Regions from separate parts of the Streptomyces sp. NPDC058751 genome, predicted to be linked through region 3. Evidence: riboswitches for the same ligand, from Rfam matches in the RefSeq annotation. Region 3 holds a riboswitch; each other region holds the start of a gene.
The links. Region 3 has a riboswitch for cobalamin ahead of ACFW6B_RS33180 (ribonucleoside-diphosphate reductase subunit alpha). Riboswitches for the same ligand answer to the same signal wherever they lie in the genome.

Region 1: another riboswitch for cobalamin. It lies ahead of ACFW6B_RS19795 (cobalamin biosynthesis protein); the one in region 3 lies ahead of ACFW6B_RS33180 (ribonucleoside-diphosphate reductase subunit alpha).
Region 2: another riboswitch for cobalamin. It lies ahead of ACFW6B_RS28915 (prenyltransferase/squalene oxidase repeat-containing protein); the one in region 3 lies ahead of ACFW6B_RS33180 (ribonucleoside-diphosphate reductase subunit alpha).
Region 4: another riboswitch for cobalamin. It lies ahead of ACFW6B_RS34360 (CbtB-domain containing protein); the one in region 3 lies ahead of ACFW6B_RS33180 (ribonucleoside-diphosphate reductase subunit alpha).

Annotation. Positions count from the first base shown of each region.
Region 1 is NZ_JBHYPZ010000020.1:61,065-63,252, forward strand. It holds gene ACFW6B_RS19785 (anion permease) at 1-281, shown strand, start outside; gene ACFW6B_RS19790 (hypothetical protein) at 303-521, shown strand; cobalamin riboswitch at 658-801, shown strand; gene ACFW6B_RS19795 (cobalamin biosynthesis protein) at 907-1,902, shown strand; gene ACFW6B_RS19800 (cobyric acid synthase) at 1,899-2,188, shown strand, end outside.
Region 2 is NZ_JBHYPZ010000035.1:103,745-105,932, forward strand. It holds gene ACFW6B_RS28910 (phosphotransferase) at 1-645, opposite strand, end outside; cobalamin riboswitch at 716-846, shown strand; gene ACFW6B_RS28915 (prenyltransferase/squalene oxidase repeat-containing protein) at 956-2,188, shown strand, end outside.
Region 3 is NZ_JBHYPZ010000046.1:44,193-46,380, forward strand. It holds gene ACFW6B_RS33180 (ribonucleoside-diphosphate reductase subunit alpha) at 1-858, opposite strand, end outside; cobalamin riboswitch at 990-1,139, opposite strand; gene ACFW6B_RS33185 (GNAT family N-acetyltransferase) at 1,192-1,710, opposite strand; gene mctP (monocarboxylate uptake permease MctP) at 1,819-2,188, opposite strand, start outside.
Region 4 is NZ_JBHYPZ010000050.1:7,050-9,237, forward strand. It holds gene ACFW6B_RS34350 (ferredoxin) at 1-274, shown strand, start outside; gene ACFW6B_RS34355 (histidine phosphatase family protein) at 437-1,012, opposite strand; cobalamin riboswitch at 1,151-1,293, shown strand; gene ACFW6B_RS34360 (CbtB-domain containing protein) at 1,330-1,551, shown strand; gene ACFW6B_RS34365 (acyl-CoA dehydrogenase family protein) at 1,794-2,188, shown strand, end outside.

The sequences.
Region 1 (2,188 bases), on a different contig from region 3:
GCGCGCTCGCCGAATGGGTGACCGGTTTCGGCGCCTGGGGCACCACTCTGGTCGCCGTCTTCCTGGTCGGTTCCAGCTTCGCGATCTGGCGGCGCTCGCGCCACGAGGTCGTCGACCACACCAACGTGAACGACGACGAGGAGCCCGCCGGTGTGGTGACGCAGGCCATCGCCGCCGTCGCCCCGCCCCCGGTCGGCACGGTGACCGAAGGCCTCACGGCCACCATCCCGGCTCCGGTCGAGGCCGCGGTGAACCAGCCGGCGCAGTCCCGAGTGGCCTGAGAAACCGAAGGAAGAAACAGCATGCACATCGACTGGTCAGCCCTCGGGTCCGTCTTCGGGGTCACCCTCGGAGTGAGCGTCGCCCTCGTCGCCCTCTTCACCCTCGGCGTCGCCGGCCTCTCCAAGAAGGAGTCCGCCCAGGGCGGTTCCGCGGTCGCGGCGGCCACCGGCGCGTACGTCTGCTTCGCGGCCTGCGCCGCGGCGGTGGCGTACGGCATCTCCCTGATCGTCATGAAGTAGCCCGGCACCGGCGGCCCGGAACCGGGCCGCCCGGAGCGGTACCGCGCGTGGGGCGCGGGACGGAACACCGTCCCGCGCCCCACGCGTATGTGGGCCTGCGCACACTGTCCCTCCGCAGGTCAAGAGCCAGTTGACGGCCGTTCACACCCCGTGGTGGACTGCCGGAGCCAAGTACGGCGGCATGAGAGGAAGCCGGTGAGAATCCGGCGCGGTCCCGCCACTGTCATCGGGGAAGGAACTCCCCGGGAGCCAGGAACTCTCACCGCCGGTCTCGTCGAACCAGGGCGTGGACACCCTGAGTGAGGACATATAGCCATGCGCGGCTGCCCGTTGCCCGTTCCGCCAAGTACGAGGGTTCCGCTCCACCCCACGGCCGGCTGACCCCGTGCGTGCCGATCGCGTCTTCGCGTACGGCGCCGCCGCCGGCCTCCTCGGCGACCTGCTGCTCGGCGATCCCCGCCGGGGGCATCCGGTCGCCGCTTTCGGGCGGGCCGCCGCGGCCGTGGAGCGGACACTGTGGCGGGACCACCGCGGGTGGGGCGCGCTGCACACGGCCGTCTGCGTCGGCGGCGCCACCGGACTCGCCGCGCTCGCGAGCCGTCGCGTCCGCACCTCGCCCGCCGCGTCCGTCGCGCTGACCGCCGCCGCCACCTGGGCCGTCGTCGGGGGAACCTCCCTCGGCCGCGAGGCACGGGCGATCGGCGGCGCGCTCGCGGCCGGTGACCTCGGCGTGGCCCGGGAGCGGCTGCCGCACCTGTGCGGACGCGACCCGCAGGCTCTGGACGCCGACGGCGTCGCGCGCGCCGTCGTCGAGTCCGTCGCCGAGAACACCTCCGACGCCGTCGTCGGCGCCCTGGTCTGGGGCGCCGTCGGCGGTGTGCCCGGGCTCGTCGCCTTCCGCGCGGTCAACACGCTCGACGCCATGGTCGGGCACAAGTCCCCCCGCCACCGGCGCTACGGCTGGGCCTCCGCCCGGCTCGACGACCTCGCCGGCTGGCCGGGAGCCCGGCTGACCGCCGTCCTCGCCGCCGTGGCCGGACCCGACCCGCGCGGTGCCGTGCGCGCCTGGCGCGCGGACGCCCGCGAGCACCCGAGCCCCAACGCCGGGCCCGTGGAGGCCTCGTTCGCGGGCGCGCTCGGTGTGCGGCTCGGCGGCACCCTCTCGTACGGCGGACGGGTCGAGCACCGGCCCGTGCTCAACGGCGCGGGGCGCGCCGTCCACGTCCGGGACATCGAACGGGCCGTACGGCTCTCGCGGCGCGTCGGCTGGCTCGCGCTCGGCGTGAGCGCCGCCGGAGGGGCTCTGCTCTCCGGGGCCGGACGGGCTCTGCTCTCCACGACCGGACGGATTTCGTCCACCAGGAAGGGGCACACCGCATGAGCGGCGGGCTGCTGATCGCCGGGACCACCTCCGACGCGGGCAAGAGCGTCGTGACCGCCGGGATCTGCCGGTGGCTGGTGCGCCAGGGCGTCAAGGTGGCGCCCTTCAAGGCGCAGAACATGTCCCTGAACTCGTTCGTGACGCGTGAGGGCGCGGAGATCGGGCGGGCGCAGGCGATGCAGGCGCAGGCCGCCCGGGTGGAGCCGACCGCGCTGATGAATCCCGTGCTGCTGAAGCCGGGCGGGGACCGCACCAGCCAGGTCGTCCTGATGGGCAGGCCGGTGGG
Region 2 (2,188 bases), on a different contig from region 3:
CACCAACTCGTCCGCCTCGCCGAGGAGTCCGGCCTCGTCGGCGCTCGCCGCCGGGTCGGCCGCCCTGCGCCGGCCCGCCTCCAGGAGCCCCGCCTCGGTCACCTGGTCCTCGTTCCCGTCGAGCAGCGCCTCCAGCACCTCCCCGGCCACGTCCCCGGCCGCCTCGCCGCCGACGGCGACCCGCGCGAGGATCACGGCGGACATCGCCCAGTCGAGAGCGGGCGCCCCCTCCTCGGCGCCGGACCAGCCGATGACCTTCGGCCCGTCCGGGGTGAGCATCACGTTGCCGGGGTGCAGGTCCAGGTGCAGGACACGGACACCGGGGTCGGCGGAGATCAGCGCGGGCACGGCGTGCAGCTTGCGCAGCAGCCTGGCCAGGACGAGCCCCGCCTCCTGGGCGGAGAGCAGGCCCTGCCCGAACGCCTCCAGGACGGTCGGCCCGGACAGCCGCTCCATCACCAGGTCCCCGCGGGCCGCGGCCCGCACACCCGGCACCGGATAGCCGTGCGAGCGCAGGTGCTGCATCACCGCCGCCTCGGCCGCGGCGTCGCCCCGGCCCGCACGGTCCCGCCGCAGCACCCACGCCTCGTCGATCTCGTAGACGTCCGCAGAACGCCCCGAGCCGAGCAGTCTCCCGGTTCGCATGACCCGAACCTAGCGGATGTCGCCCAGGTCACCCCGGGCCAGTGCCGCACGCGACAACCGACCGATTCCGCACGGCCGGTAGAGTGTGCGCGTCGTCATCACACCCTTACGAGGAGAAGCCGGTGCAAATCCGGCGCTGACCCGCAACCGTGAGCCACTTCGGTGGTGAGCCGGATCGCCTCGCACGGGACGTGACCGGCTCGTGCCCTCGGCAGCCCGCCGACGGCCGGCACCGTCGAGGGATACGGAGCCGGAGCCGCCCGGATGCCTGAGCGTGCCCGGTGCTGCCCGGCTCCCCGCAGGGAGAGTCATGTCTGTTCGCCGCACCGCAGCGGTACTGGCCGCCACCGCCGTCATCGGGGCGGTCGCCGCACCGGCCGCCACCGCCGCCGGCTCGTCCCCCTCACCGACCCCCTCGGTGGCGCTCCCCTCGGGCCTGTTCGGCTCCGCCGACCCGACCTACGACGGTGTCTGGCGCCAGTCGCTCGCGCTGCTCGCCCAGCACACCGTCGGCGTGAAGCCCGCCGTCAAGGCCGTGGACTGGCTGACCGGCCAGCAGTGCGCGAACGGCGCCTTCGCCGCGTACCGCGCCGACGCGGGTGCCGCGTGCGACGCGAAGACCCAGGTCGACACCAACAGCACCGCGGCCGCCGTCCAGGCCCTCGGCGCGCTCGGCGGGCACGACGACGCCACCGGCAAGGCCGTGGCCTGGCTGAAGTCCGCGCAGAACAAGGACGGCGGCTGGGGCTACATGGCCGGCGGACCCAGCGACACCAACTCGACGTCCGTCGTGATCGGCGCGCTGAAGGCGGTCGGCACGAAGCCCGCGAGCGTCACCAAGGACGGCAAGTCCCCCCACGACGCCCTGCTGAAGCTGTCGACGGCCTGCGACGCGGAGGGCGACGGCGCCTTCGCCTACCAGCCCGACAAGAAGGGCAAGCTCGCGGCGAACGCGGACGCGACCGCGGCGGGCGTGACGGCCGGCATGGGCCAGGGCTTCGTGGCGGCGACCGGCAACGCCTTCGACCTCACGGGCTGCCACATCGGTGACGAGCCCAACCTGGCGGACGCGGCGGGCAACGGCGCCGAGTACCTCGCCAAGACCATGGCGAAGACCTCGTACCTGAAGTCCGCGCTGCCCGGCGCCGAGGACCAGCCCGACTACGGCAACACGGCGGACGCGGTCGTGGCCCTGGCCGCCATCGGCGCGACGAAGGACGCGCAGAAGCCGCTCGCCTGGCTGGAGAAGAACTCCGCGGACTGGGCGGCCAAGTCCGGCCCGGCCGCGTACGCGCAGCTGATCTTCGCCGCGCACGCCACCGGCACCGACCCGCGCGACTTCGGCGGCAAGGACCTCGTCGCACAGCTCAACGCCACGGGTCCCGCCCCGGTCGCGGCCGGCGCCTCGGCGAGCCCGAGCGAGAAGAAGAACGACGAGAAGAAGGACGACGGCGAGGGCCTCGGCGTCTGGTGGATCATCGGCGTCGGCCTGGTCGCGGGCATCGGCATCGGCTTCCTGATCAGCGGCCGCAACAAGAAGCAG
Region 3 (2,188 bases):
CGTCTTCAGGAACGGGACGATGCCGTTGGAGTGCCCGTTGGTGCCCCGGATCAGCGAACCGCGCGAGCGGATGCGGGAGTACGACAGCCCGATGCCGCCCGCGTGCTTCGACAGCCGCGCCACCTGGTGGTAGCGGTCGTAGATGGAGTCCAGCTCGTCCAGCGGGGAGTCGAGGAGGTAGCAGGACGACATCTGGGGGTGCCGCGTACCGGAGTTGAAGAGCGTGGGGGAGGAGGGGAGGTAGTCGAGGCGGCTCATGAGCCGGTAGAGCGCGGCGACCTCGTCCACCGAGCGGACCGTGTCGTCCTCTGCGAGCCCGGACGCCACCCGGAGCATGAAGTGCTGGGGCGTCTCGACGACCTTGCGGGTGATCGGGTGCCGCAGCAGATAGCGGCTGTGCAGCGTGCGCAGCCCGAAGTAGCCGAAGCGGTCGTCGCCCTCGGCGTCGACCAGCGCGTCGAGGCGGGCCGTGTGCAGCCGCACGAACGCGGCCGTACGGTCGGCGATCAGGCCCTCGCGGTGGCCGACGGCGACCGACTCGGAGAAGGTGGTGACGCCCTGGGAGGCCGCCTCCGCGGCGATCGTGATCGCGAGCAGGCGCGCGGCCAGCCGCGAGTAGGCGGGGTCCTCGGAGATGAGACCCGCGGCCGCCTCGGTGGCCAGTTCGCGCAGCTCGGCCTCGTCGGCGCGGGCGGACCGGCCGCGCAGCGCCGCGGCGGCGACCCGGCCGGGGTCGGCGTCGGGGAGGTCGGCGGTGAGGTCCGTCAGGGTCCGCAGCAGCGCGGTCCCGGGACCGTCGGTCTCCACCGGGGCCTGCTGCGCGGTCACTGAAGCCGGATCGGCTGGCGCGATGGTCACGTGGGCTCTCCTCGCTCGGCACGGGGCCTCGCGGGCGGGCTCGGGGCACACGGGAGCGCTTTCGGGCAGCAGCGCGCCGCGTCCACCGGCCCATTCCGCGAGGCCCGGACGTCGTCGGCACCCGGGCCGGACGGCCGGGGCGCGCTGCCGGCAGGTCCTCGGACTGACGCGGGTGCGGGCACACGCGAACGCGAACACACACAAGTACACCGTTGCGGGACAGTTCCGGATTCGCACCGGATTCCCCTGCGGCGACAGCGACCATGAGCATACATCTTGTGCCGGGCCTCGGGACTGCCCCCACATCTTGTGTCCGCTCGGTGTCCGAGAGCGCTACGGAGTGTGCCGGAGCGTCAACTCGTAGGTGAGCAGCAGGATGTCGTCGAGCTCCGGAAGGGGGTTCCAGTCGCGGCCCGGGGTGCGGGTGAAGCCCACGCGCTCGTAGAGGCGGTGGGCGCTGTGCATGGTGCGCTGGGTGGACAGCACGAGGCGCGCGCAGCCCTCGACGGCCCGCGCCCGGCCGACGCAGGCGCGCACCAGGGCCTCGCCCGCACCCCGGCCGCGCGCCTCCCGCGCGACGGCCAGCATCCGGATCTCCGCCTCCCCGGCGCGCGCGAAGTCGGCCATCGGCCCGGCGTCCGCCACGAAGGTCACGCTGCCGAGCACCCGGTCCCCCTCGACGGCGACCAGCACCTCGGCGACGGCCGCGCGCCCCGCGACGTCCCGCAGCCTCGCGAGGTACGCGTCGCTCTCCCCGAAGTCCAGCAGCCCGTCCCCGAGGTAGGCGCGGGCCGCGATCTCGCCGACGACGGGGTACTCCTCGGGCCGGGCGGGCCGGATGACGATGTCCATGGGGGCGAGTGTGCCCGACCGGCACGGCGACGGGCCGCCGGTTTTCCTCCGACGGCCCGTCACCCCGCCTCCGGGGCAGGTCCCCGCGTCCGGGACGGGTCCCGCGTTCTAGTGGGTCGCGCCCGCCGTGGCCGGCGGGAGCTCGGTGTCGACCCCCGGATCGCCCGCGTCGGCCGTGTAGTCGCCGGGCGAGGTCTCGTCCACGCCCTCCGGGGCCTTGAACGCCCTGAGGACGAAGGTGAGGACGACGGTCACGGCCACGTTCAGGACGAACGCGGTCAGACCGAGGTAGCCGATCTCCCCGATACCGGGAATCTCCTTCGAGTTGCCGCCGAAGTGCTTCTGGGTCGGGGAGGCCACCCCGTAGGCGGCGATCGTGCCGTAGAGCATGCCGACCGCCCAGCCGCCCAGCAGCGCCCAGCGGTGGAACCAGCGGGTGAAGAGACCGCCGACCAGTGAGGGGAACGTCTGCAGGATC
Region 4 (2,188 bases), on a different contig from region 3:
CGCGAGCCTCATGGATCCCGACGGGCCGAAGCGGCAGGAGACGGCGCGGCGTTCGGGCATCCTCTGCGCGGAGGTCTGCGAGGCGACCTGCCATGTGCTGTCCCGTCATCCCGGGCTGAGCGACCGGGAGCTCCGCGTCCGGCTGGAGTGGTGCCGGGACGTCTGCCTGGAGTGTGCCGCGGCCTTCGACGGGTGTCCCGGGGCGGAGGCCGCCGCGCAGGTCTGCCGTGAATGCGCCCGCGCTTGCGCGGACTTCGTCGCCACGCTGCGGTGAAGCCCCGAGCGGTCCGGATCGAGCGGCCCGGATCGAGCCGCCCGGATCGGGTCACCCGGATCGATCCGTCCGGATCGGGTCGCCCCGGTGAGCGGTGAGCGGTGAGCGGTGGGCGGTGAGCGGTGGGCGGTGAGCGGCGAGCGGTCGGGCCGGTCAGGCCGGTCAGGCGAGCGGGCGTCCGGCGCGGACGTTCCAGCGGCCCGCGCGCCCGCTCAGCTCCGTGACGGTGAGCGGTGGCACGTCCACGCGCCAGAACGCCTGCTCCGGCGCCCCCAGCACCCGCACCACCAGGGCCCGTACGACCTCGGGCTCCACCACGGCGACGGTCCGGCCGCCGAAACCGGCCGCCGCGTCCAGGTGTTCGGCCACCCGGTCGCAGAACGCCCGCACCGACTCCCCGTCGTGCGGTGCCGACTCCGGATCGGCGAGCCAGCGCGCCACCGCCTCCGGCTCCTGCGCGCTCACCTCGGCCAGCGTCGCCCCGTGCCAGCGGCCCACGTCGAGAGGCGCCAACTCCGGCGCCTCGAGCGCGCCTTCCAGTCCGAGCGCCGCCGCCGTCTGCCGGCACCGCACGGTGGGGGAGACCCACAGGCGCCCGCCCGCCGGAACGCCGCCCGCGTCGGCCGCCGACCGCGCGGCCCGCAGGCCCGAGGCGTCCACCGGACTCCCGTCGTCGAAGCGGGCCTCTCGCAGCGCCTCGCTGGTCGCCGCGGAGATCAAGGTCACTCGGCTGGTCATGCCATCACTCTCATGTGTCGTGGACCCGGGCCGTGTTCCACGTTCCGGGCCCGTGCCTCGTCCGTCGTCCGTGACCCTGGGGCGCACGGAGTGCCGGAGTGCGCGCCCTTGGCCGGACCGCCGGCTTCGCGGTACGGTCACATGGATATTGACGACGGTTCGGCGGAAGCCCGGTGGAAATCCGGCACGGTCGCGCCACTGTAAGCCCGACGCACGCCACTCCGGCCGGGGGTGACGGAAGCGGGCGAGTCAGACCCGTGGCCGTCGTCCTGTGCACCACCGAGATGGGACGCGAGTTCCCCAGGAGGTTCTGCCCCATGGCGCAGTCCGTCGTCCAGCCGACCGTCACGCCCGCCGCCGTTCCCGAGAAGCTGCCGATCGGCGCGATCGCCCCCTGGGCGGCGTTCTTCGGCATCCTGATGCTGGTCCTGCTCTACTTCGTCGGCGCCGAACAGGGCGCCACCGCCCTCGTCTCCGGCGAGAACGTCCACGAATGGGTCCACGACGCCCGGCACCTGCTCGGGTTCCCCTGCCACTGACCGCGCCGGGGAACGTACGAGCCGCGACATCCGGCGGCCGGGAAACCGGCCGGCACGAGGGGGCGGTGCCCGGGAGACCGGTCACCGCCCCCTCGCGTGCGCCCGCACCCCACACCTCGCACCTTGCACCACGTACCTCGGCCCCGGTGTCCTTCCCGGTGCCGGCGTCATCGGCATTCCCAATTTCTGGAACACGTTCTACGGTGTGCGCCGTCAGGTCGGGCCCGGAGGCAGGAGGCGCCGTGCATCTCGAATACACGCCGGAGCAGCAGCGGCTGCGGACCGAACTTCGTCTCTACTTCGCCGAGTTGGTACCGGACAACGCCTACGCGCGCTACGCGGACCCGGCGGCGCAGAAGCGCTTCTACCGTGAGACGATCCGACGCCTCGGCGCGGACGGCTGGCTCGGGGTCGGCTGGCCCGAGGAGTACGGCGGGCGGGGGCTGACCCCGATGGAGCAGTTCATCTTCTTCGACGAGGCGGCCCAGGCCGGGGTGCCGCTGCCGCTGATGGCGCTCAACACCGTAGGGCCGACGATCATGCGGTTCGGTACGGAGGAGCAGAAGTCGTACTTCCTGCCGAGGATCCTCTCCGGCGAGATCGACTTCGCGATCGGCTACAGCGAACCCGGCGCCGG